DNA from 3 places in the Micromonospora sp. LZ37 genome. Region 2 is predicted to be linked to each of the others. Evidence: riboswitches for the same ligand, from Rfam matches in the RefSeq annotation. Region 2 holds a riboswitch; each other region holds the start of a gene.
What was found. A riboswitch is a leader RNA that binds a small molecule or an ion and turns the genes downstream of it on or off. The one in region 2 is predicted to bind S-adenosylmethionine.

Region 1: another riboswitch for S-adenosylmethionine. It lies ahead of AC5L3Z_RS00110 (aminotransferase class V-fold PLP-dependent enzyme); the one in region 2 lies ahead of AC5L3Z_RS05630 (ABC transporter substrate-binding protein).
Region 3: another riboswitch for S-adenosylmethionine. It lies ahead of thrC (threonine synthase); the one in region 2 lies ahead of AC5L3Z_RS05630 (ABC transporter substrate-binding protein).

Annotation. Positions count from the first base shown of each region.
Region 1 is NZ_JCADBL010000001.1:25,763-36,230, reverse strand. Features, by position in the region: gene sigJ (RNA polymerase sigma factor SigJ) at 1-127, shown strand, start outside; gene AC5L3Z_RS00140 (DUF402 domain-containing protein) at 138-644, opposite strand; gene AC5L3Z_RS00135 (ATP-dependent DNA helicase) at 782-2,959, shown strand; gene AC5L3Z_RS00130 (AI-2E family transporter) at 3,067-4,365, opposite strand; gene AC5L3Z_RS00125 (GroES family chaperonin) at 4,526-4,873, shown strand; gene AC5L3Z_RS00120 (hypothetical protein) at 4,958-5,125, shown strand; gene AC5L3Z_RS00115 (PrsW family intramembrane metalloprotease) at 5,182-6,633, opposite strand; SAM riboswitch class IV at 6,700-6,819, shown strand; gene AC5L3Z_RS00110 (aminotransferase class V-fold PLP-dependent enzyme) at 6,871-8,127, shown strand; gene AC5L3Z_RS00105 (FUSC family protein) at 8,171-9,430, opposite strand; gene AC5L3Z_RS00100 (HD domain-containing protein) at 9,497-10,135, shown strand; gene AC5L3Z_RS00095 (DUF4031 domain-containing protein) at 10,153-10,431, opposite strand; gene AC5L3Z_RS00090 (FAD-binding oxidoreductase) at 10,467-10,468, shown strand, end outside.
Region 2 is NZ_JCADBL010000002.1:326,727-337,194, reverse strand. Features, by position in the region: gene AC5L3Z_RS05635 (amino acid ABC transporter permease) at 1-738, opposite strand, end outside; gene AC5L3Z_RS05630 (ABC transporter substrate-binding protein) at 782-1,636, opposite strand; SAM riboswitch class IV at 1,920-2,030, opposite strand; gene AC5L3Z_RS05625 (pyridoxal phosphate-dependent decarboxylase family protein) at 2,222-3,688, shown strand; gene AC5L3Z_RS05620 (transposase) at 3,657-4,001, opposite strand; gene AC5L3Z_RS05615 (RNA-guided endonuclease InsQ/TnpB family protein) at 4,062-5,333, shown strand; gene AC5L3Z_RS05610 (hypothetical protein) at 5,327-5,449, shown strand; gene AC5L3Z_RS05605 (trypsin-like serine peptidase) at 5,625-6,854, opposite strand; gene AC5L3Z_RS05600 (hypothetical protein) at 7,229-7,378, shown strand; gene AC5L3Z_RS05595 (sigma-70 family RNA polymerase sigma factor) at 7,514-8,503, opposite strand; gene AC5L3Z_RS05590 (maleylpyruvate isomerase family mycothiol-dependent enzyme) at 8,608-9,237, shown strand; gene AC5L3Z_RS05585 (RNA 2'-phosphotransferase) at 9,355-9,891, shown strand; gene AC5L3Z_RS05580 (hypothetical protein) at 9,879-10,468, opposite strand, start outside.
Region 3 is NZ_JCADBL010000001.1:4,253-14,720, forward strand. Features, by position in the region: gene AC5L3Z_RS00015 (alpha/beta fold hydrolase) at 1-1,244, shown strand, start outside; gene AC5L3Z_RS00020 (ABC transporter permease) at 1,244-2,188, shown strand; SAM riboswitch class I at 2,304-2,439, shown strand; gene thrC (threonine synthase) at 2,451-3,737, shown strand; gene AC5L3Z_RS00030 (GNAT family N-acetyltransferase) at 4,148-5,167, shown strand; gene AC5L3Z_RS00035 (hypothetical protein) at 5,174-7,375, opposite strand; gene paaN (phenylacetic acid degradation protein PaaN) at 7,528-9,198, shown strand; gene AC5L3Z_RS00045 (GNAT family N-acetyltransferase) at 9,289-9,819, opposite strand; gene AC5L3Z_RS00050 (cold-shock protein) at 10,044-10,247, shown strand; gene AC5L3Z_RS00055 (hypothetical protein) at 10,332-10,468, shown strand, end outside.

The sequences.
Region 1 (10,468 bases), on a different contig from region 2:
CGGGCGGATCCTGCGACTGGTCAGCGCGTTCGCCGTGGACGGCGGCCGGATCACCGGCATCTTCAACCAGCTCAACCCGGAGAAGCTGACCCGACTGGCGGAGATCGGGGACGGCCCACCGCGCTGATCAGGCCGGCTCAGAGCACCAGGGCGAGCCACTTCCGGTACGACGTGGCGAACGGCTCGGTGCCGTCACCCAGCGCGGCGAAGAGCCAGCGGGCGGCCGCCTCGGCCTCCGTCACCACGTCGTCGGGGTAGCCGAAGCGCTCCCGGTGCTCGGCGAACTCGTCCTCGTCGCGCAGCTCGACCAGGCCGGTGGTGCGCCGGCGCACCACGTCCAGGTCGAGGTCGACCAGGTGGACCGTGTCGTCGCCCTCCCACCGCGCCGGGGTGGCGATGTCGCAGTAGACCTCGCTGGTCCGCGGGGGCGGGTTGAACATCCCGGTCCACCAGGCCTGGTGCGGCACCAGGAGGACGAACGGGATCTGCTCGACCGAGGGGCGGCCGTGGTAGACCGACTCGGTGCCGGCCGGCACGCCGAGCCAGACGCCGAGGTCGTCCTCGGCGAGCCGGCGGGCCGGGTAGTCGCGGTGGGCGCTGCCGTCGTACTTGCGGTAGATCACGCGGACCACGTCGCTCGGCATGAGTCGCACCCTAACCGATTCCGCCCAGCCGTCGCTGCGCGGAAGTAACCGGACACGGTCCACGGCAATCCGCACGGTGACCGCCGCGCCGGGGCAGCGGCGCGGCCCGTGTCGGGGTCGGCGGGTACCGTCGCACGGTGACTCCGCCCCGCACCGCCACCGGTTCCGCCACCCCGTCGGCCCGTACCGGCCGGCGCCGGGGTGCCCGGCCGAGCGGGAGCGAACTGCTCGCCGCGGCGGTCGGCGCGGTGCCCGGCGGCGCGGCCCGACCCGGCCAGCAGCAGATGACCGAGGCGATCGAGCGGAGCGTCACCACCGGCGAGCACCTGCTGGTCCAGGCCGGCACCGGCACCGGCAAGTCCCTGGCGTACCTCGCCCCGGCGCTGACGGTGGACGGCCCGGTGGTGGTCTCCACCGCCACCCTGGCCCTCCAGTCCCAACTGGTCGACCACGACCTGCCGCGGCTCGCCGACGCGGTCGAGCCGCTGCTCGGCCGGCGGCCCACCTTCGCCGTGCTGAAGGGGCGCCACCACTACCTCTGCCTGGCCCGGCTGGACAACTCCACCGAGGAGGAGCCGGAGGACACCCTCTTCGATGCCCCCGCCGCCCGCCCCGGCGGGGCGACGAAGTGGCTCGGCGAGGCGGGCCGGCTCGGCAAGCAGGTCCAGCGGCTGCGTGACTGGGCCGAGGAGACCGCCACCGGCGACCGGGACGAGCTGGACCCGGGGGTGGACGACCAGGCCTGGCGGCTGGTGTCGATGCCGGCCCGGGAGTGCGTGGGCGCGGCCCGCTGCCCGTTCGGCGCGGAGTGCTTCGCCGAGGCGTCCCGGGCCCGCGCCCGGGAGGCCGACATCGTGGTCACCAACCACAGCCTGCTCGCGGTGGACATGCTGGCCGACCGGCACATCGTGCCGCCGCACAAGCTGCTGATCGTCGACGAGGCCCACGAGCTGGCCGACCGGGTCTCCTCGGCGGCGCAGGCCGAGCTGGTGCCCGAGCTGATCGACCGGTCCGCCCGGCGGGCCCGGCCACTGCTCCGGCCGGACGTCGCCGAGCGGCTCACCGAGGCCGGCGACGCGCTCGCCGTCGGGCTGGCCGAGGCGCCGGCCGGGCGGATCACGAGCGGGCTGCCGGCCCCGCTGCGCGAGGCGTGCACGCTGCTCGACGCGGCCACCCGGGCCGCGCTCGACGCCATCGGCGACGTCAAGGCCGACGACCCGGACCCGGTCCGCAAGCAGCAGGCCAAGGCGGCGCTCGACGAGCTCTCCACCACCGCCCAGCGGCTGCTGGAGGAGGCCGACCACGATGTGGCCTGGGTGGAGAAGCCCGAGAACGGCAGCCGCCGGGCGCTGGTGGTCGCGCCGCTCTCGGTGGCCGGCACCCTCAGCGCCCACCTCTACGACGAACGCACCGTCGTGGCCACCTCGGCCACGCTGGCGCTGGGCGGCCGGTTCGACACGGTGGCCCGGGCGCTCGGGCTGGACGCGCCGCCGCCCGCCCCGCCGTCGCCGGCCGCCGCCGCGCTGGCCGCCGCCTCCGCCGGCCGGTCGGCCGGGGACGCGGCGCTCCCGGCGCCCGCCGGTGGGGTGGCGACGACGCCCGGCAGCCGCCCCGCCACCGGCACCGTCCCGGCCACCTCGGGCCCCGGCTGGTCCTCCCTCGACGTCGGCTCGCCCTTCGACTACGCGCGGCAGGGCATCCTCTACGTCGCCGCGCACCTGCCCCGCCCCAGCGTCTCCGGGCTGCCCGAGGCGGCCGGGGAGGAGCTGCTCGGGCTGGTCGGCGCGCTGGGTGGTCGTACCCTCGGGCTCTTCTCCTCGCGGCGGGCCGCGCAGCAGGCCGCGGAGCTGCTCCGCGCGCGGACCGACCTGCCGGTGCTGCTCCAGGGCGAGGAGGCGCTGCCGCTGCTGGTCCGCCGGTTCCGCGAGGAGCGGTCGAGCTGCCTGTTCGGGGTGATGTCGCTGTGGCAGGGGGTGGACGTGCCGGGCGACTCCTGCCAGCTGGTGGTGATCGACCGGCTGCCGTTCCCCCGCCCCGACGAGCCGCTCGCCGCGGCCCGGGCCGCCGCGGTGGACGCCACCGGCGGTTCCGGCTTCGCCGCGGTCAGCGTGCCGATCGCCGCGGTACGGCTGGCCCAGGGGGTCGGCCGGCTGATCCGGGCGACCGGCGACCGGGGTGTGGTCGCGGTCCTCGACTCACGGCTGGAGACGGCCCGTGGCTACGGCCCGTTCCTGCGCCGCTCGCTCCCCCCGTTCTGGTACACCACCCGCCCCGAGGTGGCCCGCGGCGCGCTGGAGCGCCTCGGCAAGGCCTGACCTCCCGCCGCCGAACGCGCCGGGTCCGCGCGAGCCGGCGAGGTGCCGCCTCCCGGCTCGGGAGGCGGCGTCCCCGCCGACGGCGCGCGGACCTTGCCGAGCGTGGGTCAGGGGGCGTGCGAGGCGACGACCACGGCGTCCGGCGGGGTGTCCGGCACCGAGCGGGCGGCGAGCCGGCGGACCGCGGTGTTGACGACCGCGATCAACGGCACCGCGACCAGCGCGCCGGTGATGCCGGCCAGGACCACCCCGGCGGCGATGCTGATGATCACGGCGAGCGGGTGGATGGCCACCGCGCGACCCATGATCAGCGGCTGGAGCACGTGCCCCTCGAACTGCTGCACGCCGATCACCACGCCGAGGATGATCAGCGCGGTCACCGGGCCACTGTCGACCAGCGCCACCAGCACCGCCACGCCGCCGGAGAGCGCGGCGCCGACGATCGGGATGAACGCGCCCAGGAAGACCAGCGCGGCCAGCGGGAACGCGAACGGCACGTCGAAGATCACCAGGAAGATGCCGATGCCCACCGCGTCGATGAAGGCCACCAGCACGGTGGCCCGGACGTACGCGCCGAGCGTCGACCAGGAGGCCCGGCCGGCGTCGTCGACCTTCCACCGGGCCGCCACCGGCAGCAGCCGGACCAGGAACCGCCAGATCCGGTTGCCGTCGCGCAGGAAGAAGAAGGTCGCGAAGAGCACCAGGACGGTGCCGGTCAGCACCTCGGCCAGGGTGGAGGCGGTGGAGAGCGCCCCGCTGGTGAACCGCTCGGTGTTGCCGTTGATCCAGCCCTGCGCCTCTTCGATGTAGCGGTCGAGCTGCTTGTCGGAGAGGTGCAGCGGGCCGGTCTTCAGCCAGTTCTGGATCTGCCGTACGCCCTGCGAGGACTTCTCGCTCAGCTCCGGCACGCCCTGGATGAACTCGTTGACCACCAGGGTCAGCGTGCCGATCACCCCGGCCAGGCCGCCGACCAGCACCACCGCCGTCGCCAGCGACCTCGGCAGCCGGGCCCGGAGCAGCCAGCCCACGGCCGGCGCCAGCAGCGCGGAGAGCAGCAGCGCGATGGCCAGCGGGATGATCACGATGCTGATCGTCCCGACGATCTTCAGCAGCGCCCAGGTGACCACGCCGATCACGATCAACCGCCACGACCAGGCGGCGGCGATCCGCAGGGCGTGCGGCACGTCCTCGTCGTCCCGGCTGGAGGTGGACTGGTGCGTCGCGGTCGGCGGGCCCGCGCCCACCACCGCCGCCGACGGGGGCGCCACCGGCCCGGGCGAGGCGGGGGACGCCAGCCCGGCCTCCTCGCGTACGTCCTCCCGGTCGCCGCCCTCGGCGCGCACCGACTGGCGGCCGGACTCGTACGCGCGGCGGAGCCTTCCGCGTACCCGCTCGAAACGGCTCAAGCGCACCTCCTCAGGAACAGACCGGGCCGTCCACGACGACGTCCGGACAGGGTACGTCCGACAGCGCCACGGTAGGGCAGTTCCGCCACACATTGCCCCGGCCCGTCACCGGCCAACCACCGGCAGGTCACCCACCGGCCACCCGGTAGCGTCTCTCTCCGTGACCGCCGACCAGAACATCGACTCCGGCCTGCCCATCCGCCTGCTGCACGACCGCGTGCTGGTGCGCCTGGAGGGCGGCGAGGGTGAGCGCCGCTCCACCGCCGGCATCGTCATTCCCGCCACCGCCACCATGGGCAAGCGGCTGGCCTGGGCCACCGCCGTGGGCGTCGGCCCGAACGTCCGGGCGATCGTCTCCGGCGACCGGGTGCTCTTCGACCCGGACGACCGCTCCGAGGTCGAGCTGCACGGCCGGGGCTACGTCCTGCTGCGGGAGCGCGATGTGCACGCCGTCGCCGCCGAGCGGGTGGAGCGCGAGCCCACCGGGAACACCGGCCTCTACCTGTAGTCCCCCGCCCCGCCCCGGCGGCGCCGTCGTTTGTGTCGCTCTCCTCCGGGAAGCCAGCGACGTCCAGCGCCCTGGGGAGGGACGATGCCGGTACTCGTGAAGAAGCTCCTGCTCTGGCTCGGCGCCTTCTTCCTGATCTACTTCATGGCGTTCCGGCCCGACGGCGCCGCCGAGATGTTCAAGGCGATCGGGGCGGGCCTGATGGCGCTGGCCCAGGGCCTCGGGGACTTCCTCACCAGCCTGATGACCTGACCGCACCGCCGCACGGCCCTTGGCGCGGCCCTGACCGCGCCCTGACGGGCGCCGGCTCAGCCCTGGCCGGGCGGCGGCCACGGGGCGGCCGGGCGCGGACCGTACCAACCCGGCGGGCCGTAGCCGGCCGGGGAGACCGGCGGTGGCGGTGGGCCGAGCACCACCGGGATGGGGACCACCGGCGAGTCCGGCGCCTCCACCACGCGCTGCGACCCGTCCGGGAAGCGCAGGTGGTAACGCTGCCCGTCCCAGACCCCGACCGGCGCCTGCGGGTCCCGCCCGACGAAGTACGCCCGGTACGCCGCGATCGCCTCCAGCAGCGCCTTCTCGTCCCGGGCGGTCCGCTCCCGGTCGGCCGGCTTGCGGTCCAGCCCCCGGCGCATGCCGTCGCGCAGCAACGCCAGGCGGGTCGCCGCGAACTGGTAGCCGCGCATCGCCCGCAGCCCCGGGTCACCGCCCACCCGGCGGGCCCAGCTGCGGGCCGCGTGCCGGCGGCCCAGGCTGCCCAGCGCCGCCACCTCGGGCGGGGTGAGCCAACCGGCCCGTACGTAGTCCGGCAGGGTGCGCTCGGTGAGCCGCCCCTCCCAGGCCCGCAGCCAGACCGCGAAGCCGACCATGCCGAAGAAGATCGGCACCATCAGGCCCACCATGCCGTACAGGAAGATCACCAACTCGCCGGTGGCCTGCACCAGCGTCGGGATCAGGTTCCAGGTGCCGTGCAGCATCATCGCCAGCAGCAGGCCGGCGACCGGGGCGAGCACCCGCACCCGCCGGTCGGCGCTACGGGCGGCGATGCCGAGCCCCACCCCGGTCATCGCGGTGAAGAGCGGGTGGGCGAAGCCGAAGAGCAGGATGCGGGTGATGAAGATGGCGATGACCTGCCGGAAGCCCGTCGCCGGGCCCCACTGGTCGGCGCCCGAGGCGTAGCCGTACCCGCCCAGGTAGAGGATGTTCTCCACCATCGCGAAGCCGACCGCGGAGAGCCCGCAGTAGACCAGGCCGTCGGTGATGCCGGACCACTCCCGGCGGCGGAAGACCAGCAGCAGGATCGGGCCGAGCGCCTTCGTCAGCTCCTCGATGAACGGGGCCACGAGCACCGCGGTCAGCGCCGACGGCAACCCCCAGCCCTCGAAGAGCTTGGCGGCGTTCTCGTTGACCGTCAGCGAGGCCGCGGTGGAGACGAACGCGCCCCAGGCGAAGCAGAAGACCAGGTACTTCAGCGGCTCGGGCTCGTACCGGTCGAGCCAGAGGAAGCAGGCGACCAGGACCGGCACCGGCAGGACCGCGGCGGCCATGCCGATCAGCAGCGCCTCCGGGCCGAGGCTCGAACCGAGCCGGATGAGCATGTAGAACGCGCAGGCCGCGATCAGCAGCCCCAACCCCACCAGCACCAGGATCCGTCGCCAACCGGGTCGGCGCCGCGGCATGGGAGGCGCCCCGGCGCCCGGCGAGTGGACGGCGGGCACGGTCGGCGGCGGCGGGGGACCGCCGGGCGGGGTGTCGGCCATGCGGTCAGCGTAGCCACCTCCGGCCCCCTGGGTCGGCTGCTCCCACGCTGGTTATGCTCGGCGACAGGTCACGAGCGCCAGCATCAAGCCCCGGCTTGCTGGCCGGCAACCCTCGTACGTTCGCGGTGGGGTGCCCCGGGTGATGACCGGGCCCGGCCCGATCCGTGTGCTGGGCAAGCGCGGACCCCGTCCCGGTGTGCCCACACCCCGGGGTCCCCGGACCCCGGAGGCTCCGCCATGACCGTCGCCCTCGCCCCGCCCGCCCCCACGGTGTCGGGCGGGCCGGACCCGCTCGCCGTGCTCGGCGTACCCGGGCAGGTCAACCTGGACCACGCCGCCAGCGCGCCGTGCGCGCGGGCCGCCGCCGACGCGGTGGCCGAGCTGCTCCCCTGGTACGCCAGCGTGCACCGCGGCGCCGGGGCGCTGTCGCGGCGCTGCACCCTCGCCTACGAGCGGGCCCGGCAGACGGTCGGCGACGCCTTCGGCGCCCGCGCCGGAGACCACGTGGTCTTCACCCGGAACACCACCGACGCGCTGAACCTGCTGGCCCGGGCGCTGCCGGCCGGCACCACGGTGGTCACCTTCGCCGGGGAGCACCACGCCAACCTGCTGCCCTGGCCACGCGGCTCGGTCCGGCTGCCGGTGCCGGAGAGCCCCGCCGGGGCCGTGCGGGCCCTCGACGCCGCGCTGACCGAGCTGCGCCGCGGCGGGAACGCGGGCCCACCGGTGCTGGTCGCGGTGACCGGGGCCAGCAACGTGACCGGGGAGCGCTGGCCGGTCGCCGAGCTGGCCGGGGTGGCCCGCCGGCACGCCGCCCGGACCGTCGTCGACGCCGCCCAGCTCGCCCCGCACGCGCCGGTGGACGTCGCCGCGCTGGACGTGGACTACCTGGCCGTCTCCGGGCACAAGCTGTACGCCCCGTTCGGTGCCGGGGTGCTGCTCGGGCGGGCCGACTGGCTGGACGCCGCCCCGCCGTACCTGCCCGGCGGGGGCGCCACCAGCCACGTCGGGGCGGCCACCCACGACGTCCGCTGGGCCACCGGCCCGGCCCGGCACGAGGGCGGCACCCCGAACCTGCTCGGCGCGGTCGCGCTGGCCGCCGTCTGCGCGGCGCTGGCCGGGGCGGACCGGGCCGCGCTGCACGCCCACGAGCAGCGGCTGCTCGCCCGGCTCCGGGACGGGCTGGCCGCCCTGCCGGACGCGGTCGAGCTGCGCTCCTTCGCTCCCGACGCGCCCCGGGTCGGCATCGTCTCGTTCGTGCTGGCCGGGCGGGACTCCGGCGAGGTGGCCGGATACCTGGCCCGGGAGCACGACATCGGGGTGCGCGACGGGCTCTTCTGCGCCCACCCGCTGGCCCGGCGGCTGCTCGCCGAGGCCGCCGCGCGCAGCGGACGGGACGACCTCCCGCCGACCGCGCTGCGGGCCAGCATCGGCCTGGGCAGCACGGTGGCCGACGTCGACCGGCTGCTGGCCGCCCTCGCCGCCCTGTGCTGAACCGGGCGCCCACGGGCGGGGGACAGCGCCCCGCCCCGGCTGCTCAACCCAGGGGTGGGGCGGTGGGAGGCCTCGCGGTGGCTCCCTGCTGGGCCGGCTCCCCCTTCGGCCTCTCCAGCTCGCCGAAGGACTGACGGATCAGCCGGTTCGCGTCCTCCTGTTCGATGCCGGAGGCGACCAGGAGGTCACTGGCGGTGGTGCGCACCTGGGCGATCACCACGCTGCCGGAGAAGCCGACCCCCTGGGCGTACGCCCGACCGGCCTCGCTGACCGCGCGCAGCGACCGCTCGCGGGCCTGCTCCGGCTCCTCCCCCATGGCGAACTCGTGCCGGAGCAGACGGACCGACTCGGCGAGGTGGGACACCGCGTCGGGCATCGGCTCCGGGATCGGCTCCTCGTCCTCGATCAGGGTCACCGACCGCCGGATGAGGGTGCCGCTGTTACGCATAGCGCGGTCGATCGGGTCGGCCGCCTCCGCGTAGTGGGTGAGTTCACTGCGCCGGTGCCAGCGGGCCGGCGAGAGCGTGCTGGTCTCCTTCGCGCCCTCGATCGCCTCCTGGAAGACGGCCAGTTCCTCCTTGTTCTCCCGCAGCCGTTCCAGGGCCCGCTGGGCGCTGCCCCGGTCCCGGTTGCGCAGCGCCTCGGCGCAGATGTCGAGCTGGTCGGAGAGCAGGTTGAGCGCCGGGCGGGCGGCCCGGTTGATCACCCGCAGCGGGTTGAGCGGCAGCAGGATCGCGGTCACCAGCAGCGCGATCCCACCGCCGATGAAGGCGTCGACGAAGCGGGGTATCTCCAGGTTCTGGGTGGACGGGCTGAGCGTGACGATCAGCACCGCGGTGGCCGCCGCCTGGATCACGATGGCCACGCTCGCGCCGGAGAAGATGGTCAGCAGGATGGCCGAGGTCACCACCAGCCCGAGCTGCCATCCCCCGGCGCCGAGGAAGTAGATCAGGATGTCGCCGAGGAGCACCCCGATCGCCACCCCGACGATCAGCTCGACCGTGCGGCGCAGCCGCTGCCCGACCGAGGCCGCCAGGGTGCCGACCGCGGAGATCGGCGCGAAGACCGGCTGCGGATTGTTCAGCAGCTCGTGCGACACCACCCAGGCCAGCGTGGCGGCGAGCCCCGCCTGGAGGGCCAGGCCCACGGCCATCCGGACCCGGTGCAGCCGGTCGTGCAGGGTGGCCCGGCTCCGATGGCGCAGCTCCCGCATCGCCTGGGCGATCCGGGGCGCGTCGACGTCCACCGCGCCGTCGCGAAGACCGGCACGCTGCGCCAGCGACGGTCGTCGGTCCCGGGCCACGGCCATGGCGGGGACTACCCGTCCCGGGCAGGGTGAATCCTCGTCGTCTGCGGCAGACTCGGCGGGGTGACGGAGCTGATCGAGCGGTGGCGGACGGCGGCCCGGCGGGCGGGAGCCACCGACACCCCGGCGCTGACCGAGGCCGGCGAGGGGCTGCTCACCCGCTGGCGGGAACCGCACCGGCACCACCACGCCCCCGCCCACCTCCGCGCGGTGCTGGACGTGGTCAACGCGTACGCGCCGCTGGCGGAGCGGCCGGACCTGGTCCGGCTCGCCGCCTGGTGCCACGACGCGGTCTACGACCCGAGGGCCGGCGGGGACACCAACGAGCGGGAGAGCGCCGCGCTGGCCGGCACGCTCCTCGCCGGGCTGGGGCTGCCGGCCGCCGCGGTGGCCGAGGTGCGCCGGCTGGTGCTGCTCACCGCCGGGCACGCGGTGGCGGCCGACGACCGCAACGGCGCCCTGCTCTGCGACGCGGACCTCGCGGTCCTCGCCGCGCCGCCGGCGGAGTACGACACGTACGCCGCCGCGATCCGCCGGGAGTACGCCCACGTGAGCGAACCGGACTTCCGGGTCGGCCGGGCCCGGGTGCTGGAGAGCCTGCTCGCCCTGCCCGCCCTGTACCGCCTGCCCCCGCTGGCCGGGCGCTGGACGGCGCCGGCCCGCGCCAACCTCACCCGCGAGCTGGCCACCCTGCGCCGCTGACCACCCGGCGGGGCGGGTCAGCGCGCCCCGGCGGTAGGGACGAGGTGTTTGGGGCGGCGGAGGCCGGCGTCGCGGAGCAGGCGGACCAGCTCGCGGCTGGGCACCACCCGGGCGCCGAGCCAGACCGCCATGGCGAACCGCTCGGCCGGGATGTCGTAGTGATCCCGGTCGAAGCCGCGGCGGGGCGCGCCGAGCGCCTCGGCGAAGGCGTGCAGCTCGGCGTGGGAGACGTCACTGATCAGATGGGACCAGAGCCGCCCTCGCCACGGCCAGGCGGGACGGTCCAGGTACAGCATGGCGGCCAATCTAGCCGCCGGATAGCCTCTCCCGCAT
Region 2 (10,468 bases):
GGTCTCGCCGTCGTCCTCGGGGGGTACGGCAGCGGCGCGGCCCTGCCGCAGGCGTCGGTCGATCCAGTTCACCGCGTGGGTGAGCGGCACCGTCAGCGCCAGGTAGAACAGACCGGCCAACAGCAGCGCGGACTGGTTCCCGGTGTTCGCCGCGTAGTCCTGCCCGATCCGGAACAGTTCCCGCTGACTGGCCAGGAGTCCGAGGAAGTAGACCAGGCTGGAGTCCTTGATCAGGGCGATCAGCTGGTTGACCCAGGCGGGCAGCACCCGGCGTACGCCCTGCGGGACGATCACCAGGCGCATCGCCTCGCCCCAGGAGAAGCCGAGCGCCCGGGCCCCTTCCAGCTGGGCGGCCTCCACGCTCTGGATACCGGCGCGGAAGATCTCACCGATGTAGGCGGCGGCGATCAGCGACAGCGCCAGGATGCCCAGCGGGTACGGGTTGGGTCCCCACAGCCGCATGCCCAGCGGCGCCAGGCCGACGCCGATCAGCAGGATGGTCGCCGCGGCCGGCAGGCCCCGGAAGATGTCCGTGTAGACCCGGGCCGGCCAGCGCAACCACCGGGTACGGGAGATGCCGGCGATGGCCAGCAGCATCCCGAACACCGAGCCGAGCAGGGCGGCGGTGACCGCCAGGATCAAGGTGTTGGGCAACCCGACGGTCAGCATCTCGGGCAGCGCCTCGCGCATCGAGTCGCCGTCGAAGAAGGTTTCCCACAGCGTGCTCCACGTGTCCATCAGGCCATCACCGTCCGCCCCGCTCGCTGGTCATCCGTACCGGTCAGGAGGCGGCCGACGCCGACGGCGCGGCCACCGTGCCGCTGCCCGGGGTGAAGTCCGCCGGGATCGGCCGGCCCGGGTAGTACCGCGCCTGGAGCTTCGTCCAGGTGCCGTCGGCGATGACCTCGTCGAGGCCCTTGTTCAGCGCCTCGCGCAGCTTGTCGTCGCCCTTGGCGAACGCGTACGCGGTCGGGGCGGGGCTGAGCTCCTTGGCCGCCACCTTGATCTTGCCGTTGCTGTCGGCGGCCGACTTCTCGCCGATCTCGGCCGGGGCGATCCACGCGTCCGCGGTGCCGGCCTTGAGCTGGTTGATCGCGGCGTTGTAGTCGGGCACCCGCACCGGGTCCAGACCCTTGCCGGTGGCGTAGTCGTCCTGCACCGTGCCCTGCACGACCACGACCCGCTTGCCGGCGAGCTGGTCGAAGCCGCTGATCGGGGAGCCGGCGGGCACGTCGAGGCCGAAGTAGCCGAAGTCGTAGCCGTTGCCGAAGTCGACGGTCTTCTTCCGCGCCTCGGTGATGGTGATCGAGGAGCTGCCCACGTCGAACTTGCCGTTGTTGACCTGGGACAGCAGCGCGGAGAAGTCGGTGCCGACGAACTCCACCTTCAGGCCGGCCTTCGCGGCGACCGCGGTGAGCAGGTCGTTGTCGAAGCCGGTGAACCGGCCGTCCTTGAGGTACACGTTCGGCGGCGCGTCGGTGAGCGTGCCGGCGCGCAGCACACCCGGCTGGAGCAGGCCGTACGGGTTGGCGGCGGTCGGGGCGGAGTCGTCGGCGCAGGCGGTCAGCGTGGTGGCGGCCAGCACGGCGGCGGCGCCCAGGGCGGCCACCTTGGACAGGGCAGGAAGGAATCGCACAGGTGTCTCCGGGTTGATCGGCGGCGGGCGCGCGGGCACGCCGGGAGACGGCGCGCCCGCGCAGGGGGCGCACCGCTGAAGTGGTACGGGGAAGAGGGTTCGGTTACCGCGTGGCGGGGCGGCGACAGCCGTCGCTGCAGACCCGCATCAGGTCGACGTGCCGCCGCCGGACCAGCGCGACGCCGGTCGGTCGCCCGGACGACGCCTCGGGGGCGCCCACGACGGGCGGAGCGGGACGATGAGCAGACATGGTTCTCCCTCGGCCGGAAATGACCTGGGAACCAGGCCACGCTTGCACCGACGACTACCGGTGCCTGGTCCTCACCCGGAGCACCCCACCGTGGAGGAGGGTTGCCGGCCAGCGAGCCGGGGCTTGACGCTGGCGCTCATGACCTGGACAGAAGGCTAGCAGCAACCCCGGCCGGATCGTCCAGCCGTTATGACGGCCCTCACGTCCGCCCCTTACCCGGCCGGACGGGGGAGGTCCACGACGACGGAATTGGCCGCCGCGCGGTGGCGCACCGGGATGCCAGGGTGGGATGCCGTGCGCCGCCGGCGTCCGGTCGCCCAGCCGAGGAGGACCCGATGACCGATCCGCTGCGGGACACCGGCGGGGACGACGCGCTGCGCCAGGTGTACGAGGCGGCCGGGCCGTACCTGTCGTCGCTGGCGGACCGCCCGGTGCTCGATCCCGCCAGCCTGGCGCTGCTGGGCCAGCTGTGGGAGCCGGCCGCCGGCGGGCCGCTGCCCGAGCACGGCGACGGCGCGGCGGCCGCGCTGGACCGGCTGCTGCGCGTCGGCACGGCCGCCGCCACCGGATCGGCCGGTCCGCGCTTCTTCCACTTCGTCGTCGGCGGGGTCACCCCGGCTGCCCTCGCGGCCGACTGGACGGCCGCGCTGCTCGACCAGAACGCCGCGTTCCGCGCCTCCTCACGGCTGGCCAGCGAGGTGGAGACCATCGCGCTGACCTGGCTGCGGGAGCTGTTCGGGCTGCCCACCACCTTCGGTGGCGCACTGGTCGCCAGCGCCACCTTCGCCAACGTCACCGGCCTGGCCGCCGCCACCCACTGGTGGGGCGAACGGCACGGCGTGGACGTCGCCGCCGACGGGCTGGCCGGGCTGCCCCGCATGCCCGTGCTCTCCGGCGGCTACCTGCACCCCAGCGACCGCAAGGCGTTGCAGCTGCTCGGGCACGGCCGTGACGCCGTCGAGGTGCACTCCCGCGACGCGGCCGGCCGGGTCGACCTGGCGGCCCTGGACCGGCGCCTCGGCGAACTCGCCGCCCCCGCCGTGGTGATCGCCATCGCCGGTGAGGTGGACACCGGGGACTTCGACCCGGTGGCGGAACTGGCCGACATCGCCGAACGGCACGGCGCCTGGCTGCACGTCGACGGCGCGTTCGGGATCTTCGCCGCGCTGTCGCCGCGGACCGCCGGGCTGGTCGCCGGCATGGAGCGCGCCGACTCGATCGCCGGGGACGGACACAAGTGGCTCAACGTGCCGTACGAGAGCGGCTTCGCCTTCCTGCGGGACCCGGCGCGTCTGCCGGCGGCGTTCGGCATGCCCGGGGCGGCGTACCTGCCCGGGCAGGGCAGCGCCCTGCCGACGCCGGGGGAGGGCGCGGACTACGCCCTGCTCGGCCCGGAGTCGTCCCGCCGGGCCCGGTCGCTGCCGATCTGGGCCACCCTGGCCGCGTACGGCCGGCAGGGGTATCGGACCATGGTGGAGCGTCACCTGGACCTGGCCCAGCGCCTGGCCGGCCGGGTGGACGAGGCGCCCGAGCTGGAGCGGCTGGCCGAGGTGCCGCTCTGCGTGGTCTGTTTCCGCGCCCGCCCCGCCGGTCTGGCCGAGGAGGCGCTCGACGAGGTCAACCGGCGGCTCGGCGCGGCGCTGCTCGCCGACGGCCGGGTCTACGTCGGCACCACCATCCACGCCGGACGGGTCGCGCTGCGACCGGCGATCGTCAACTGGCGTACCACCGAGGCCGACGTGGACCTGCTGGTCGACGTGGTCCGGGAACTCACCGCGAAGGTGGTCGCCGAACTGGGCTGAGAACGGTGCATCCGCCGGGCGGAGTCGGTGCGAAGCAATTGGTCGTGACGACAGTCACGGATCTGGACGCACCGACGAAGGGTTCGCCGCGATGACACGCCTTTGAGGCTTTGACGAGCTTCGTCAGGGCAACCTTCGGTGGGAAGCTGATCAGCAGATGGACGTGCTGGCCTTCACCGTTGCGCTCAACCAGTTCGCACTCGAAGTCGGCGCGCATCGCCGGCATGATTTCCTCCGGGCGGGTCAGGTGCCGGTCGCTGGACACCTTTGTGTCGGAACTTCGCCACGAAGACCAGGTAGGCGTCGGAGACATGGTGCCTGCCGGTCCGGATGCCCTCAGTCTCACCCATAGACCAATGGTAATTTGTCCGGTGTGCAGCTCCGGTACAACTACCGCGTCTACCCGACGCCCGCGCAGCAGGAGGCGCTGGCGCGGGCGTTCGGGTGTGCGCGGGTGGTGTTCAACGACGGGCTGCGCGCACGCCGGCAGGCCCATGAGGCGGGCGAGCCCTACCTGTCCGACGGTGAGCTGTCGAAGCGGCTGATTACCGAGGCGAAGAAGGCGCCCGAACGGGCATGGCTTGGCGAGGTGTCGGCAGTTGTTCTCCAGCAGGCCCTCGCGGACCTGAGCATCGCGTACCGGAACTTCTTCGCCTCGGTTAGCGGCCAGCGCAAGGGTCGCAAGGTGGCCCCACCCCGGTTCCGGTCTCGCAAGGACAACCGGCAGGCCATCCGGTTCACGAAGAACTCCCGGTTCAAGGTGCTGGACAACGGACGGTTGCGGCTGCCGAAGGTCGGCGACCTGAACGTGCGTTGGTCGCGCAGTCTTCCGGCGGATCCGTCGTCGGTGACGGTGATCAAGGACGCGGCGGGCCGGTACTTCGCCTCGTTCGTCGTGCAGGCGGCCGACGAGCCCTTGCCGCCTGTCGAGTCCGAGGTAGGTATCGACCTGGGGCTGACCCACTTCGCGGTCCTATCCAACGGCAGGAAGATCGCGGCACCGAAGTTCCTGTGCCGGGCGGCCCGCAAACTGCGCCGGCTGCAGCAGCACCTGTCCCGCAAGCAGCGGGGCAGCAACAATCGCAAGAAAGCCGTCAGCAGACTCGCTCGTGCGCACGCTCGGGTAACCCACACGCGGCGGGATTGGCAGCACAAGCTCTCGACACGGATCATCCGCGACAACCAAGCGGTGTACGTCGAGGACCTGTGCGTGACCGGTCTCGGCCGCACCCGACTGGCGAAGTCCGTGCACGACGCCGGCTGGGCGTCGTTCACGGCGATGTTGGAGTACAAGGCCGCACGGTACGGGCGCACCTTCGCCAGGATCGACCGGTTCGCGCCCACGTCCCGGACGTGCTCGGCGTGTGGCCGGCTCGACGGACCCAAGCCGCTGAACGTCCGGTCGTGGACCTGCCCCTGCGGCGCGGTGCATGACCGGGACGTCAACGCGGCGATCAACGTGCTCGCCCAGGGACGCTGGGAGAGCCTAAACGCCTGTGGAGCGCAGGTAAGACCGGCACCCGTGCCGGCACCGCGCCGAGAAGCAGGAATCCACCCGGACGCCGCGCGGTCCACGCGCAGCGCGGAGGGAACCTCCGTCCTTGAGGGCGGGGAGAACGTCAATGGTTCCACAAGCAGGTGCTGATCGACGTCGACACCGACGACCGCAACCCGCGGGTTGCGGCGTACGACATCAACAAGGGCAACCGGCAGATCGCTCACGCGGTCGACCGGGTCCTGCGCCCGATCGACCTGCCCTGACCCGGCACTGACGCCACGGCGCCCGGCTGCTGCCGGGCGCCGTGCGCGTCGAGGTGTGGAGGCAGGCGGCTCTTCGCGCCGTCCACAGCTCAGCGGCGAGTGCCGGCGGGCCACGGAGGCGGGCGAGGGGCCGCCGGAGCGCGAGGCGCGCTCCGGCGGCCCCTCGTCGTGCTCGTCAGCCGTTGTCGATCAGGCTGGCGATCTCGTTGTAGATCAGGTGTGCCTTCGCGCCCTGGTTCGACGGGCAGCCGCCGAGATGGTGCAGGGCGACAACCCGGTGGTTGGCGTTGAGTACCGGCGAGCCTGAGTTGCCGCCAGAGGTGTCACAGCTGTAGCTGATGTTCCAGGTGTTGTAGTTCGCGTTTCGCACGGTGCACGTCGTGCCACCCTGGGTGTTCTCGTAGATCGACAGCCGCTTGGGGCTGCCGTCGCCGTGCCCCGGGATGTAGATCCGCGTGCCGGTGGTGGTGGCGGTCGTTGCCAGGTACAGCGTGCCGAACCCTTGGATGCTGGTGAAGTTGTTCACCGAGTACAGGGTGTAGTCGAGTTCGCCCGAGCCGCCGGTGCTCACCTTGTAGAGGGTCGCGCCGCTCACCTTGGTGCCGGGACCGGGGTTCGCGCCGCCGCAGGTGGCGCACTGGTAGTTGAACTGCATCTCGCTACCGCTGACGGTGGACTGCGTCGACATGCAGTGCTTGTTCGTCAGCATGCGGTTCGAGTTGCCGACCCGCCAGGTGGTGCAGAGCCCACCGCCACTGATCAGCAGCCGCGCGACCGCCGTGCCGCGGGCGTACTCGTTGGGGTGGCTGTTCTGGTAGCAGACCACGTCGCGGCGGGCGTCGGTGCTGCAGACGGACTGCGTGGAGAGGTTGTGCTGGGTGATCTCCATGCGGTCGTAGCCGCGCCAGAACCGGTCGATGGTGGCGGCGTTGCGACGGGAGGCGCGGTTGCTGTGCAGCGTCACCACGGCGGTGTCACCCTCCACCGACATGGCCCAGAAGCCCGGCCGCCCGTCGGTGGTGTAGTCGGAGCCGGTCGCCCGGTCCAGGTGGCGGTCGTACCGGTAGCTCTCCTCGCCGTCAGGGCTCGACACGGTGACGTAGTCGCCCTGGGCCAGCCGCAGTGAGCTGAAGTGCACCTTGACGTACGCGGCACCGGGATGCCGGATGATCTGCGTCCGGCCGTCCCGGGCGTAGGACAGCGAGCCTTCGACGGTGCGGAGTTCGCCCACTGTGGGGATGCCCTCCGCCGAGAACTGGTCCGACTCGGGTGCCCGTGCGGAGTGTGGTGCGACAGGTTGACCTGAGTACGCCTCGGCGGCGGGTGCCGACAGCAGGCTCAGCCCAAGTGTGCAGGCGCCGAGCGTGACCGCCGCCGTTCGCAGGCGGCGCAGGGGTCGTTTCATCGTCGCTCCTCCCCAGGAACCAGCACCTGGACGTGCTTTCAGCCTTCATACCCGAAGGCAGCAATACATGCAAGTATGTCTATGTGATGCTCACCCGGACGATCACGCCCCTCGCCGAGGTGGAGGACGCCCGGGCCCGCTCCGACGCCAGGGGAAGCGGCACACCCCGGCCACCTCGCCCTTTGCCTTGTTCATCCCTCCGAGCGAGGTAAGAGGAGCAGGGTTGGAGGTACTGCGACGGGCGGCTGATCGACCACTGCGGCTCCACGCAGAAACACGCCACCGGCCGGCCGAGGCAGGCGTTCACCCTGGACAGCGACGGCGGGCACAGCCACGAGGTCTACGGCGTACCCCAGGACAAGTCGTCCACCCCGGTGGCCGGATCACGCCGGGCCATCTGGAACGACGGCGGCGGGAACACCGGCTCTGCCGGCTCACACCAGCACTTCATCACCTCCGGCGGGGACGCGGAGACGCGTCCGGACAACGCGTACGTCAACTTCATCATCCGCTACCGCACGTGACAGCCCGGCTCTCGCAGGCAGCTGAGCCGGCGCATCGAGCCGCAGGTGGCTGTCGAGGCCCGCGGCGAGCGTGTGCCAGGAGTTCTCCAGGCGCGCCACGATCATGGTGCCGTGGGCGGCATCGCCACCGGAGCGTCACACCGCCGGCACCGGGTCGGTGGAGCGGGTCGGCGGGCCGAACAGCGGCAGCAGCCGGTCCGCGTCGAGGTAGGTGGTGATCCCGCATACCTGCCGGCCGGACAGCTCCAGGATGACCAGCCCGAACGGCCGGTGGATGCCGTCGGGACCCGGCCGGGTCTGCCAGAACGCCGGTGACCCGTTCGCCGCGGTGGGCACCAGCCGCGACCCCGCGCACGAGGCCGCCGGATCGGACAGGGCCTGCGCGATCCGCTCACGGCCCCGCAGCCACCAGCGGAACGGCGGCATCGACATGGTGGCGTCCGCGTGGAGCAGGGCCACCAGGGACGGCACGTCATGGCGCTCGAAGGCGGAGCAGTAGCGGGTCAGCAGCTCGCGCTGGGCCGCCTCGGTGGGCGGGGACGCCTCCCCGGGCGTCGGGCCGACCGCCCGCAGGGTGGACCGGGCCCGCTGCAACGCGCTGTTCACCGACGCGACGCTGGCCTCCAGCAGACACGCCACCTCGTCAGCCCGCCAGCAGAGCACGTCGCGCAGGATCAGCACGGCCCGTTGCCGGGGCGGCAGGTGTTGCAGAGCGGCGACGAACGCCAGCCGGATCGTCTCGCGTCGCAGCGCCACCTCCGCCGGGTCGCCGTACCCGGGCAGCACCCGGTCGTCCGGGACCGGCTGGACCCAGAGGTGTTCCGGCGCCGGCGCGCCGATGGCCGCACCGCTCTCCGCGGCGGGGCCGAGGTCCATCGCCCGCGCCCGGCGTTGCGGGCTGCGCAGCATGTCCAGGCAGACGTTCGTCGCGATGCGGTAGACCCAGGTCCGCAGCGACCCGCGCGCCGGGTCGTGACGGTCCGACGCGCGCCAGGCCCGGGTGAACGTCTCCTGCACGGCGTCCTCGGCCTCGAAGCCGGAGCCGAGCATCCGGTAGCAGAAGCCGGTCAGCTCGGTGCGCAGCATCTCCACCGGGACGTCGTGGCCGGCCGGTCTCTCCCGCACCCGCCGACCATACGCCCGCCCAGCGATGAGTTCTCCGCCTCCGGTCCGTATCCCCTCCGAGGACCCCGTGGACGGGGTCGCGGACCGGACGGAAGGAACCCCGGATGACCGACGACGAGCTCCGCGCCGCGGTGGCGGCGGAACGGACGGAACAGGCCGAGCTGCTGGCGGCGTTGCCGCCGGAGCGGTGGGACGCGCCGACGCTCTGTGACGGGTGGCGGGTGCGGGAGGTGATCGCCCACACCACGATGCCGTTCCGGACCTCGCTCGGGCGGACGCTGGTGGAGCTGGCCAGGGCGCGCGGGAACGTCAACCGGATGGCCGACCGCACCGCCCGCCGCGACGCCGCCGCACTGTCGGCCGGGCAGTTGCTCGCGGCGGTGCGGGAGAACATCGGCCACCGGTGGACGCCGCCGGGTGGAGGTGTCCACGGGGCGCTGTCGCACGACGTCATCCACGGCCTCGACATCACCGTCGGTCTCGGGCTGGACCGCCGCGTCCCACCGGAACGGGTCGCCACGGTGCTGGCCGGCATGTCGCCCCGGAACGTCGCGTTCTTCGGTACGGACCTGACCGGCGTCCAGCTCCGGGCGACCGACCTGGACTGGAGCCACGGCGAGGGCGTACCCGTGCGGGGTCTCGCCCAGGATCTGCTGCTGGTGATCTGCGGGCGCCGGCTCCCGCCTGGCCGGCTCGACGGCCCGGCGGCGACCCGTTTCACCCGACCGGGATGACGCCGGGTGCCGTGGCGGAGAAGGGCGGGCGCCTCGACCCGGCCGCCCAGCCCGGTGCCTCCGGGCGCGGCGACAATCCCGTCGCCGCCACGCACGACCGTGGTCGACAATGATCCGATGGACCATCGGGCGCTGACGCGGCTGAGCAAGCGGATGTCCCTGGCGCTGCGGCACGAGCCCGGCCGGTTCGGTCTGACCCTGGACCGGGCCGGCTGGGTCGCCGTCGACGAGCTGCTCGCCGCCCTGCGGATCGGGCGGGCCGAGCTCGACGCGGTCGTCGCCGGCAACGACAAGCAACGCTTCGCCGTCGAGCGCGGACCCGACGGGGTGGAGCGGATCCGGGCCAACCAGGGCCACTCCGTACCGGTGGACCTCGGGCTGGCCCCGACGCCCCCGCCGGAGCGGCTCTACCACGGCACCGTCGCCGCGGCGCTCGACTCGATCCGGGCCACCGGGTTGCAGCGGGGCGGCCGGCACCACGTACACCTGTCGGTGGACGTGGAGACGGCCCGGCGGGTCGGTGCCCGCCGCGGCGGCGCGGTGGTGGTGTTGACCGTCGACGCGGCGGGGATGGCCCGCGACGGGCACGTCTTCCACCGCAGCGCCAACGGCGTCTGGCTGACCGAGGCGGTGCCGGCGGCCTACCTGAGCTGAGCCCCTGCCGGGCGGGCCCGGCGCCGCGCCGCGGTGGCCACCACCCGCACCCCGCTGCGGGCCGCGCCGACCAGCGCGAGCAGCGAGGGTACGACGGCGATCGCCAGCGCCGCCGCTCCCTGCCAGGCCGCCGGGGTGGTCAGCCCGTCGGCGCGGATCGGGTCCAGGCACAACGCCAGCAGGTGCGGCACGCTGGGCAGCACGAAGTACACCAGGTACCCCAACGCCACCGCGATGCCGGGCACGTACAGCCACAGGTAGCGCCGCGCCCAGAGCACCTCGCGGGGATCGGCGGCGGCCAGCTGCCGCTCGTCGTCCGCGGTGGCCCGGCGCAGGTACCGGCGCAGCAACGCGCCCTTGGTCGCCCAGAGGGTGGTGCAGCCGGTCGCGTTGACCAGCAGCGCGTACACGTCGGTGCGCATGAAGACCAGCGTCTGGGCGATCAGCGCGGTGAACTGGAGCAGCACCAGCGCGCGCAGCAGCCGCACCGGGACCGGGCCGAGCTGCTCGGCCAGCGTGGCGGTCAGCAGCAGGGCCAGCGCCATCACCACGGCGTCCCAGGTCACCCCGGCCAGCA
Region 3 (10,468 bases), on a different contig from region 2:
TCGACGCGGCCCGACCGGTGACCGTCACCCTGCCGGCGATCGTCCGCCGGATCGAGGCCGGGCACCGGCTGCGGGTCGTGGTGGCCACCTCCGACCAGGCGTACGCCACGCCGGCCGAGCCGGCCGTGCACGTCGTCGCCGCCGGCGACGGCCCGGTGAGCCTGCCGACGGTCGACGCCGAGCCGATCCCGACCACCGCCACCGCGTGGCGCTGGATCCTGGTCGGGCTGCTCGCCGCCATCGCGGTCGGGCTCGTCGTGGTCGTCGCCGTCGCCCGCCGCCGCCACCGCCGCCAGGACAGCTCCGTCCACCCGGAGTACGCGGGCATCCCGCTCGCCGTCCGCCGGCTCCGCAAGGAGTACGCCGACGGCTTCGTCGCCGTGTCCCAGGTGGACTTCGAGGTGCATCCCGGTCAGGTGGTCGGCCTGCTCGGCCCGAACGGGGCCGGCAAGACCACCACCCTGCGGGTGCTGATGGGGCTGACCCAACCGACCGCCGGTGAGATCTACGTCTTCGGACACCGGCTGGTGCCCGGTTCCCCGGTGCTGTCCCGGATCGGCGCGCTGGTCGAGGGGCCGGGCTTCCTGCCGCACCTCTCCGGCCTGGAGAACCTGAAGGCGTACTGGCGGGCGACCGGCCGGCCGGAGGCCGACGCGCACTTCGCCGAGGCGCTGGAGATCGCCGGCCTGGGCGACTCGGTGCACCGGCGGATCAGGAACTACAGCCACGGCATGAAGCAGCGGCTCGCGATCGCCCAGGCGATGCTCGGCCTGCCCGAGCTGCTGGTGCTCGACGAGCCGACCGACGGGCTGGACCCGCCGCAGATCGCCGAGATGCGCCGGGTGCTCCAGCGCTACGCCACCGACGGGCGGGCGGTGCTGGTCTCCAGCCACCTGCTCGCCGAGGTGGAGCAGACCTGCACCCACGCGGTGGTGGTCAACAAGGGCCGGATCGTCGCGTCCGGCCCGGTCGAGGAGATCGTCGGCGAGTCGCCGAGCGTGCTCTTCGACGTGACCGACCCGGAGGCGGCGCGCGCCGTGCTCGGCCGGCTCGACGGGGTGCGGGTGCTGCCCGACGACGACGGCCAGCTGGTGGTGGACACCAACGGCACCGCGCGCAGCGAGGTGGTGGCGGAGCTGGTCCGGGCCGGCATCGGGGTGGACCGGGTGGTGCCGCGGCGCCGCCTGGAGGACGCGTTCCTCGCCCTGGTGGGCGAGAACTCTCGGGGAAGCGGGGACCGGTGATGACGGGCTCTTCGGTGGGTTCACCCGGGGGTGGCACGGGCGCCTCGGAAGCGGGCGGGACGTCGACCGCCGCCGGGACCGCGGTCGGCCCGGGTGGGGCGGCGGCGGGCTACCGCCCGTCGGCCACCCTGCCGTTCGCCGCGGAGTTCCGCCGGCAGGCGTCGCGGCGGCGTACCCAGTTGGCGCTCGGCTTCATGGTGCTGCTGCCGCTGATCATCCTGATCGCGTTCCAGTTCGACTCGGGTGACGACGACGACAACGGGCGCAACGAGTTCGGCAGCCTGGTCGAGCTGGCCACCTCGGGCGGGCTCAACTTCGCGCTCTTCTCGATCTTCGTGTCGGCGTCGTTCCTGCTGGTCGTGGTCGTCGCGTTGTTCTGCGGGGACACGGTGGCCAGCGAGGCGAGCTGGGGCAGCCTGCGTTACCTGCTGGCCGTGCCGGTGCCCCGGGCCCGGCTGCTCACGGTGAAGCTGCTGGTCGCGCTCGCGTACTCGGCGCTGGCCCTGCTGCTGCTGGCCGGCACCGCCCTGCTCGCCGGCACCCTCCGGTACGGCTGGGAGCCGCTGCGCAGCCAGGTCGCCGCCGAGCTGGCGCCGACCGACGGGCTGCTGCGGCTGCTGGCGGTGCTCGGCTACCTGGCGGTCGTACTCCTGGTGGTGGCCGGGCTGGCGTTCCTGCTGTCGGTGACGACGGACGCCGCGCTCGGCGCGGTCGGTGGCGCGGTGCTGCTCTGGATCCTCTCCAGCATCCTGGACCAGATCACCGCGCTCGGCGCGCTGCGCGACTTCCTGCCCACCCACTACAGCACGGCCTGGCTGGGGCTGCTCTCCACGCCGGTGCAGACCGACGACGTGGTCCGCGGGGCGATCTCGGCGGTCAGCTACGCCACGCTCTTCTGGGGGCTGGCCTTCTGGCGCTTCACCCGCAAGGACGTCACCAGCTGACCGCAGGACTTCCGGGAATTCGTGCGGATTTCGGCCGGGCGGAGGGCGTTCACAGCGTGGGACAGGCGGGTGGCGGCGCCCGCGTCGGGTCGTAGAATCGGCGGCACAACTGCATACCTCATCCAGAGGGGCTGAGGGATACGGCCCGACGACGCCCCGGCAACCACCCCGCGCGCTCATCGCTGAGCCACCGGCGGGGCAGGTGCCAATTCCGTCCCCGCCGCACCCTGCGATGTGGGGAAAGATGAGAGGACTCCTCGACATGACGTCGACGCTCGCCGCTCCCGGCATCGACACCGTCGCCGGCCCCGCCCGCGCCCTGGTCTGCCGCGCCTGTTCGGCCCGCTACCCGCTCGCCGCCCAGCACGCCTGTCACGAGTGTTTCGGGCCGCTCGAGGTCGACTACGACACCGCCGCGCTGGCCGCCGTCACCCGCGAGCAGATCGAGGCCGGCCCGCAGAACATCTGGCGGTACGCCGCCCTGCTCCCCGCCGGCCAGGACCCGGCCACCCGGGTCACCCTCGATCCCGGGCTGACCCCGCTGGTCGCCGCCCCGCACCTCGCCGCCGAACTGGGCATCACCGCGCCGCTCTGGGTCAAGGACGACAGCGCCAACCCGACCCACTCGTTCAAGGACCGGGTGGTCTCGGTCGCGCTGACCGCCGCCCGGGCGCTCGGCTTCACCCGCTTCGCCTGCGCCTCCACCGGCAACCTGGCCAACTCGGTCGCCGCGCACGCGGCCCGGGCCGGGGTGCCCTCGGTGGTCTTCATCCCCGGTGACCTGGAGCAGGGCAAGGTGGTCACCACCGCCGTCTACGGCGGCGAGCTGGTCGCCATCGACGGCTCGTACGACGACGTGAACCGGCTCTGCGGGGAACTGGTCGAGACCGACGAGTTCGAGGACACCGCGTTCGTCAACGTGAACGTCCGGCCGTACTACGCCGAGGGATCGAAGACCCTGGGCTACGAGGTCGCCGAGCAGCTCGGCTGGCGCATCCCGGCCCAGGTGGTGGTCCCGATGGCCTCCGGCGAGCTGCTCACCAAGATCGACAAGGCGTTCTCCGAGCTGGTCGAGATCGGCCTGGTCGAGGCGCCGGCCGGCGGCTGGAAGGTCTTCGGCGCGCAGTCCGCCGGCTGCAACCCGATCGCCACCGCCCTGCACGCCGAGAGCGACGTCATCACCCCCGTCAAGCCGACCGGCATCGCCAAGTCGCTCAACATCGGCGACCCGGCGGCCGGCCTCTACGCCCTCGAGGCGGTGCGTCGGACCGGCGGCTGGATGGAGTACGTCACCGACGACGAGATCCGCGACGGCATCCGGCTGCTCGCCCGTACCACCGGGGTCTTCGCCGAGACGGCCGGCGGGGTGACCGTGGCGGTGCTGCGCAAGCTGGTCGAGGCGGGGCGACTCGACCCCGCCGCCGAGACCGTCGTGTTCAACACCGGCGAGGGCCTGAAGACCATCGACGCGGTGGCCGGCCAGGTCGGCCCGACCCACCGGATCAAGCCCTCCCTGCGCGCCGCCCGCGACGCCGGTCTCCTGTCCTGACTCCCTGCCCCGCCGCCCTCCGGCAGCCCGTCGGGTCGGCCGTCGGCCCGCTTGATCGACCCCGTTTGCGGCGTGTCGCGGCCACCCGCCGCCCGGACACCCCGACACGCCGCAAACGGCGAGCGGAGGGCGCCGCAGTGCTCGGACGGATCGCCCGGACGGGGGATCGGGGCGATCCGCCGGGTAACTGGCTTTTCGCTGTGAGTGCGGAAAACCCGCCGACAAGGACTTGACGCCAGTAACCGGACGGCGCAAGATGCTCCGTGCGGGAGGGCATTTCGCCGGAGACTCTTGAAGTTCTTGCGACCCAACGCCGGAGGCGTTGTGCGAGTGACCCTCCCGACCACGTCCGATCGGGCCGGCGAACAATTCGCTGGCCCGATCGCCATTTCGGCGGGCATCCTCGGCGGATGAGCATCACCATCGCGTCGTTCGACGGCGCCGACCGGGTTGCGGTCGACGAGGCGTACCGGATCGGCGCGGCGGTCGGCGCCGCCGACGTGCCGGACTATCCGCCCTTCTGCCGGCGGCGCTTCGACGCGCTCTTCCACACGCCGATGCCCGGCACCGTCACCCGCTGGGCGCTGGCCCGGCTGGACGGCGTGCCCGCCGGCTACCTGGCCGTGGACCTGCCGCAGTTGGACAACACCGACAACGCCACGGCCGACCTGGTGGTCCATCCGGAGCTGCGGCGCCGGGGCGTCGGCCGGGCGCTGCACGAGTACGGGGTCCGGCTGCTGCGGGAGCACGGCCGCAAGCGGGTGCTCGCGATGGCGGTCGCCGCGCTGCCCGGCGGGCCGGCCCGGTCGGCGGCGGGCGGCGCGTTCGCCGCCGCGGTCGGTGCCCAACCGGCGCTGGCGGAGGTGCGCCGCCGGCTCGACGTCGCCGGCGTGGACCACGACGCGCTGGCGGCGGTGCTGGCCGAGGCCCGGAGCCGGGCGGAGGGCTACCGGTCGGTCCGCTGGCAGGGCGCGACCCCGCCGGAGTACGTCGCGGACGTCGCCTACCTGGACGGCCGGCTGATGACCGACGCCCCCCTCGGCGACGTGGAGTGGGAGCCGGAGCGGGTGGACGCCGAACGGGTCCGGGGCACCGAGCGGGCGCTGGACGCCCGCGGCCGGCGCCGCTACCACCTGGGGGTGCGCCACGAGGCGTCCGGCCGGCTGGTCGCCTGGACCCTGCTGGACGTGGGCCCCTCCGCCGACTGGCACGCGTTCCAGCAGATCACCATCGTCGACCCGGCCCACCGGGGCCACCGGCTCGGCCTGCTCGCCAAGATCGAGAACCTGTCCCACCTGATCGCCCACGAGCCGGCGGTCCGCGTGGTGGACACCTTCAACGCGGCGGCCAACAGCCACATGATCGCGATCAACGAGCGGCTCGGCTTCCGCCCGGTGGACGCTTGGACCGACTGGCAGCTCACCCTCTGACCGCGGTCACCCGTCCGGCTCGTCGAACCGGCGGACCAGCTCCCGGACTGCGGCGTGAATGTCCTCGTCCGGGGTGAACCGGTGCCCCTGCACCGGCGGCGGCACGGTGTCGGTGGGCGCGATGAGCAGGCTCTTCGGGTCGCGTACCCAGCGGTCCACCCGGGCCGCCGGGTCGTCGGGGCCGTCGAACTCGTCCGGGAGGAAGATCCGCCCGCCGACCGGGTCGGTGTACCGCCAGAGGTTGATCCACCGCCAGGACAGCCCGTCACCCAGCTGGCGCAGCAGCGCGCCGTCGACGTATCCGGGGAAGACCGCGCGGTACCGGTTGCCCAGCGGTGCGGCGTAGGTGAGCAGCGCGACCCGCCGCCGGCAGCGATCCGGCAGTTGCAGCACCGTCACCGCGAGCAGCACGCTGCCGTGGCTCTGCCCGGAGAGCACCACGGTGTTCCCGTCTGCCGTGAGCTGTCCGATCCGGCGGGTGAGTTCCGGCACCGCCCGCTCCGAGTAGCAGGGTGGGGCGAGGGGGTGCGCGGCGCGCGGCCAGAAGGTGGCCAGTTCCCACAGCACGCCGACCAGCCGCATCACGCCGGACCGGTAGGCGACCAGCCCCGCCCCGGCCAGGCCGAGGACGAACAGGCCGATCAGCAGGGCGCCCAGGTCGGTCACGAAGACCACCGGCCGGGCCAGCGGCAGCCCACCCAACAGGAGGGCGACGGACCCCGGACCCAGGTCGACGATCGACAGCCCGGCCGCGGTCAGGGTGAGCGCCGCCAGCACCGCGTACGCGGCGGGCAGCAGGGGCCCGACCCGGTTGGTCAGCTGGGCCAGGACGATCGCGTCGCGGACGGCCCGGACCCGCTCCGGCGGCACCCGGGACGCCTCCGGGAAGTCCCGGCGGACCAGCTTCTCGGCGGCCCGACGGCGGTGGGCCCGGCGGACCCAGGTGCCGAGCAGCGCGGTCACGATTACCGTGATCACCGCCAGGGTGAAGCCGAGGGTGGCCCAGCGGTAGGCGATCGGCGGCGCCAGCGGTGGCGCGCCGGGCGGCAGCGCCCGCGCCGGCGTCGGGCTGTGGCCCCGGTCCAGGTACTCGGCGAGGCCGTAGGTCAACGCGGACGAGTAGGCCACCGCCAGCCCGATCGCCACCGACGTCAGTACCGGGGCCGCCACTCCGGTCAGCAGGGTGCGCGGGCGCGGCAGGCCGCGGCGCTGCGCCAGGGCCACGAGCCCCAGCACCGCGAGCAGCACCAACTGCCCGACGAAGAGCCCGGACACCAGCTCGCCGTATCCGGGCAGGGCGCCCTCGGCCGACCAGGGCGGCCGGGGCGCCGCCGCGTACCCCAGGGTCAGCACGGTGAGCGCGGCGGCCGTCCACCGCAGTCCCGCGGTGGCGATCCGGCCCCGCCGCTCCTCGCTGTGCCGCTCGATCGCCGGCCGGCAGAGCAGCGCGAGCGCGCCGACGAGCAGGAGCGCGTCCGCGGCGAGCAGCAGCCAGCCGACCGGGGCGGCGTCGCGCCGCGCGAGGACCAGCAGCAGCGCGGCGTCGAGGGTGGCCAACGCCACCGCCACGTGCACCGAGCGCAGCCGGCGCAGCAGCGCCCGGGTGTCCCAGAAGTCCGGTGTGTCGAGCCGGTCCGCGCCCGTCCCGGGCGTGCCGACGCCGTCCTCCGGCAGTTGCAGGCTCCGCGCGCCGAGCCGCCAGATCATCGCGACCGCGATGAGCGGCAGCACGGCCAGCACGGCGAGGCGCTGACCCGGCGGGACGCCGCCCAGCCAGGAGATCTCCCGACGCCCCTCCATGCACCTCGGGTACGCCGCGCACTGCCAGGCGATCAGGTCCAGGCACAGCCCGACCGTGGAGAGGACGTACATCGCGGTCATCGTCGCGGCCAGCAGGCGGCAGAGCGCCCGCGCCGCGGCGCCGCCCCGGCCGGGCACCGGCAACGTCCAGACCGCGATGTTGCTCAGCATGAACGGCAGGAGCAGGACCAGGGAGAAGGTCCGGCGCGCGGTGCCGCCGGTCAGCCCGCTCCACCGGTACGCCTCCAGCGTCGTGCCGTCGGGGCCCGCCGGGTCGCCGAAGCCGGGGCGGGACCGGTAGAAGCCGGCGTCGTCGTCCCCGGCGACCCGCGTCACCACCGGCCGGTCGAGGATCGCCTCCGGCCCCTTCTCGGCGACCCCGTGCACCCGGATCTCGGTGGTTCCCACCCGCCGTCCTCTCCTGGCCGGAGCCCGGCGGTTACCCACCGCTGCGGGGACCAATCCCGGCCGGTCCCCGTCGGGCACCGGACAGCCCGGCGGGGGCCGCCCCGGGTCGCGGCCCTTACCGGCCCGGCCGGTGCTGCGGCATGATGGCGGGCATGACGGAGACCCCGCATCCCCTGTACGACAGGCACGCCGACACCCTCAACCGTGCGCTGACCGCGATCACGGAGCGCGGGTACTGGTCCGCCTATCCCGAGTCACCCAGCCCCCGGGTGTACGGCGAGACCGCCGCCGCCGACGGGAAGGCCGCCTTCGAGGCGTACCTGAACGGCGACTTCCCCCTCGACCAGCCGGGCGCCGACCGGGTCGCCACCGAAACCAGCCCGTTCGGGCTGGAGCTGAACGTGCGCTACCCGCACGCCGGCGCCGACGAGCTGGTGGCCGCCGCCTCCGCCGCCCTGCCCGCCTGGCGCGACGCCGGGCCGCAGGTCCGGGTGGGCGTCTGCCTGGAGATCCTCGACCGGCTGCACAAGCACATCTTCGAGCTGGCCAACGCGGTGCAGTTCACCAGCGGCCAGGCGTTCGTGATGGCCTTCCAGGCCGGTGGCGCGCACGCGCTGGACCGCGCGCTGGAGGCGCTCGCCTACGCGTACGCGGAGATGACCCGGCACCCGCGGACGGCCGGCTGGGAGAAGGCCGCCGGCAAGGGCGACCCGCTGCGGATGACCAAGACGTTCCACGTGGTGCCGCGCGGTGTGGCCCTGGTGATCGGCTGCAACACCTTCCCGACCTGGAACTCGTACCCGGGGCTCTTCGCCTCGCTGGTCACCGGCAACCCGGTGGTGGTCAAGCCGCACCCCCGCGCGGTGCTGCCGCTGGCGATCACCGTGCGGTACGCCCGGGAGGTGCTCGCCGAAGCCGGCTTCGACCCGAACCTGATGCTGCTCGCCCCCGAGGCCCCCGGTGAGAAGCTCGCCTCGACGTTGGCCCTGCACCCGGCCGTCAAGATCGTCGACTTCACCGGCTCCACCGAGTACGGCGACTGGCTGGAGGCGAACGCCCGGCAGGCGGCCGTCTACACCGAGAAGGCCGGCCTGAACACCGTCGTCGTCGACTCCACCGACGACTTCGCCGGGATGTGCCGCAACCTCGGCTTCACGCTGACCCTCTACAGCGGCCAGATGTGCACCACCTCGCAGAACATCCTCATCCCGGCGGGCGGCATCGAGACCGACCAGGGGCACAAGAGCTTCGACGAGGTGGCCGGCGGGATCGCCGCCGCGGTGGGCAAGCTCACCGCCGACCCGGCCCGCGGGGTCGAGCTGACCGGCGCGATCGTCAACGACGGGGTGCTGGAGCGGCTCGACGAGGTGACCAAGGTCGGCGAGCCGGTGCTGGAGTCCCGTACCGTCGAGCACCCGGCGCTGCCCGGCGCGGTGGTGCGGACGCCGACCATCGTCAAGCTGGCCGCCGACGACACCGCGACCTACGGCAGGGAGTGGTTCGGGCCGATCTCGTTCGCCATCGCCACCGACTCCACCGCCCACAGCCTGGAGATCATGCGGACGACGGTGGGGGAGAAGGGTGCGCTGACCGCAGCCGTCTACTCGACCGACGAGGCGGTCCTGGACGCCGCCGAGGCCGCCGCGGTCGACGTCGGGGTGCACCTGTCCTGCAACCTGACCGGCGGGGTCTTCGTGAACCAGTCGGCCGCGTTCTCGGACTTCCACGGCAGCGGCGCCAACCCGGCCGCGAACGCCGCCCTCACCGACGGCGCGTACGTGGCGAACCGGTTCCGCGTCGTCCAGAGCCGCCGCCACGTCTGAGGACGGCGGAGGGCCGGCGTCGAAAGGCGGATCTCTGACGAAGCGTGACACCTCAGGGGCATCGACGTGCCGCTGAGGTGTCACGCTCGCTCAGGCGGGCCGGCGCATCTGGAGTTCGCGGAGCGCCGGGACGGTGGGGTGCGGGACGCGTACCCCGGTGTCGGTGAAACCGAGCCGCTGGTACGCCCGGTAGGCCCGGTCGTTGCCGACCACCACCTCCAGCATCAGCTCGGGCCGGCCGCACTCCCGCGACCAGGCCGCCACCCCGTCGATCAGGGCGCGGAGCAGGCCGCTGCCGCGCCAGGCCGGCGTCACGTAGACGGCGTAGACCACGGTCAGGCCGGGCTCGTCCGGGGCGGCGATCCCACCCGCGGACCCGGCCAGCCGGCCGCCCGGGTCCGCGATGAACTGGGCGTTCCGGCAGCCGGTCGAGACCTGGGCGACCCGGGCCGCGTAGTCGGCGTGCGGCAGCGCGGCCGCCTGCGCCACCGTCTCCAGGAAGGCCAGCGGGGCGTCCGCCAGCATCTCCAGCCGGAGGGCCCGCATCCGGGCCGCGTCCTGGCGGCGGACCCGACGGACGGTGGCCGTTCGGGCGTCCGGTGGGGCCGGGGCAGAGTTCATGACCGCATGCATACCGCAGTGACGCCGGGCGATGGGTGCAGCTCCGCCGGAGCGTCGGAATATGCCCGATTTGTGGTCGTGCGCCGTCGTCACGCCTCGTGTAGCGTGCGATTTCGGTCACTGATTCAGCGGTCGGCACCGATCGCCGGACGGTGGTCCTCCGGGTGCCGGCCTGCGGCCGGCTCCGGGGTCGTGGAACGCCGCGCAGAGTGAGGAAGTGCACCGTGGCACAGGGCACCGTGAAGTGGTTCAACTCCGAAAAGGGCTACGGCTTCATCGCCGTCGACGGCGGCCAGGACGTCTTCGTCCACTTCTCCGCCATCGAGATGGACGGCTACAAGGCGCTCGACGACGGGCAGCGGGTGGAGTTCGAGATCGCCCAGGGCCAGAAGGGTCCGCAGGCCGAGCGGGTCCGCGTCATCGCCTGACCCGCCCCCGCCCGGGTGGGGCTGCGGGGCGACTGGACAACAGGGAAGATCATGGGCCGTCCCAGGCGTCACTGAGGAGGGTTCATGTCCGACCGGTCCCCATCGGAGCCGTTCGACCCCGCATCGTCGGGTCCGCCCGCGTCGAGCGGCTCGCCGGAGCCCGCCGCGCCGGCCGATCCGCCCGTCCCGGGTCAGGCCGTGCCGGGCGCGCCCGGTTGGCC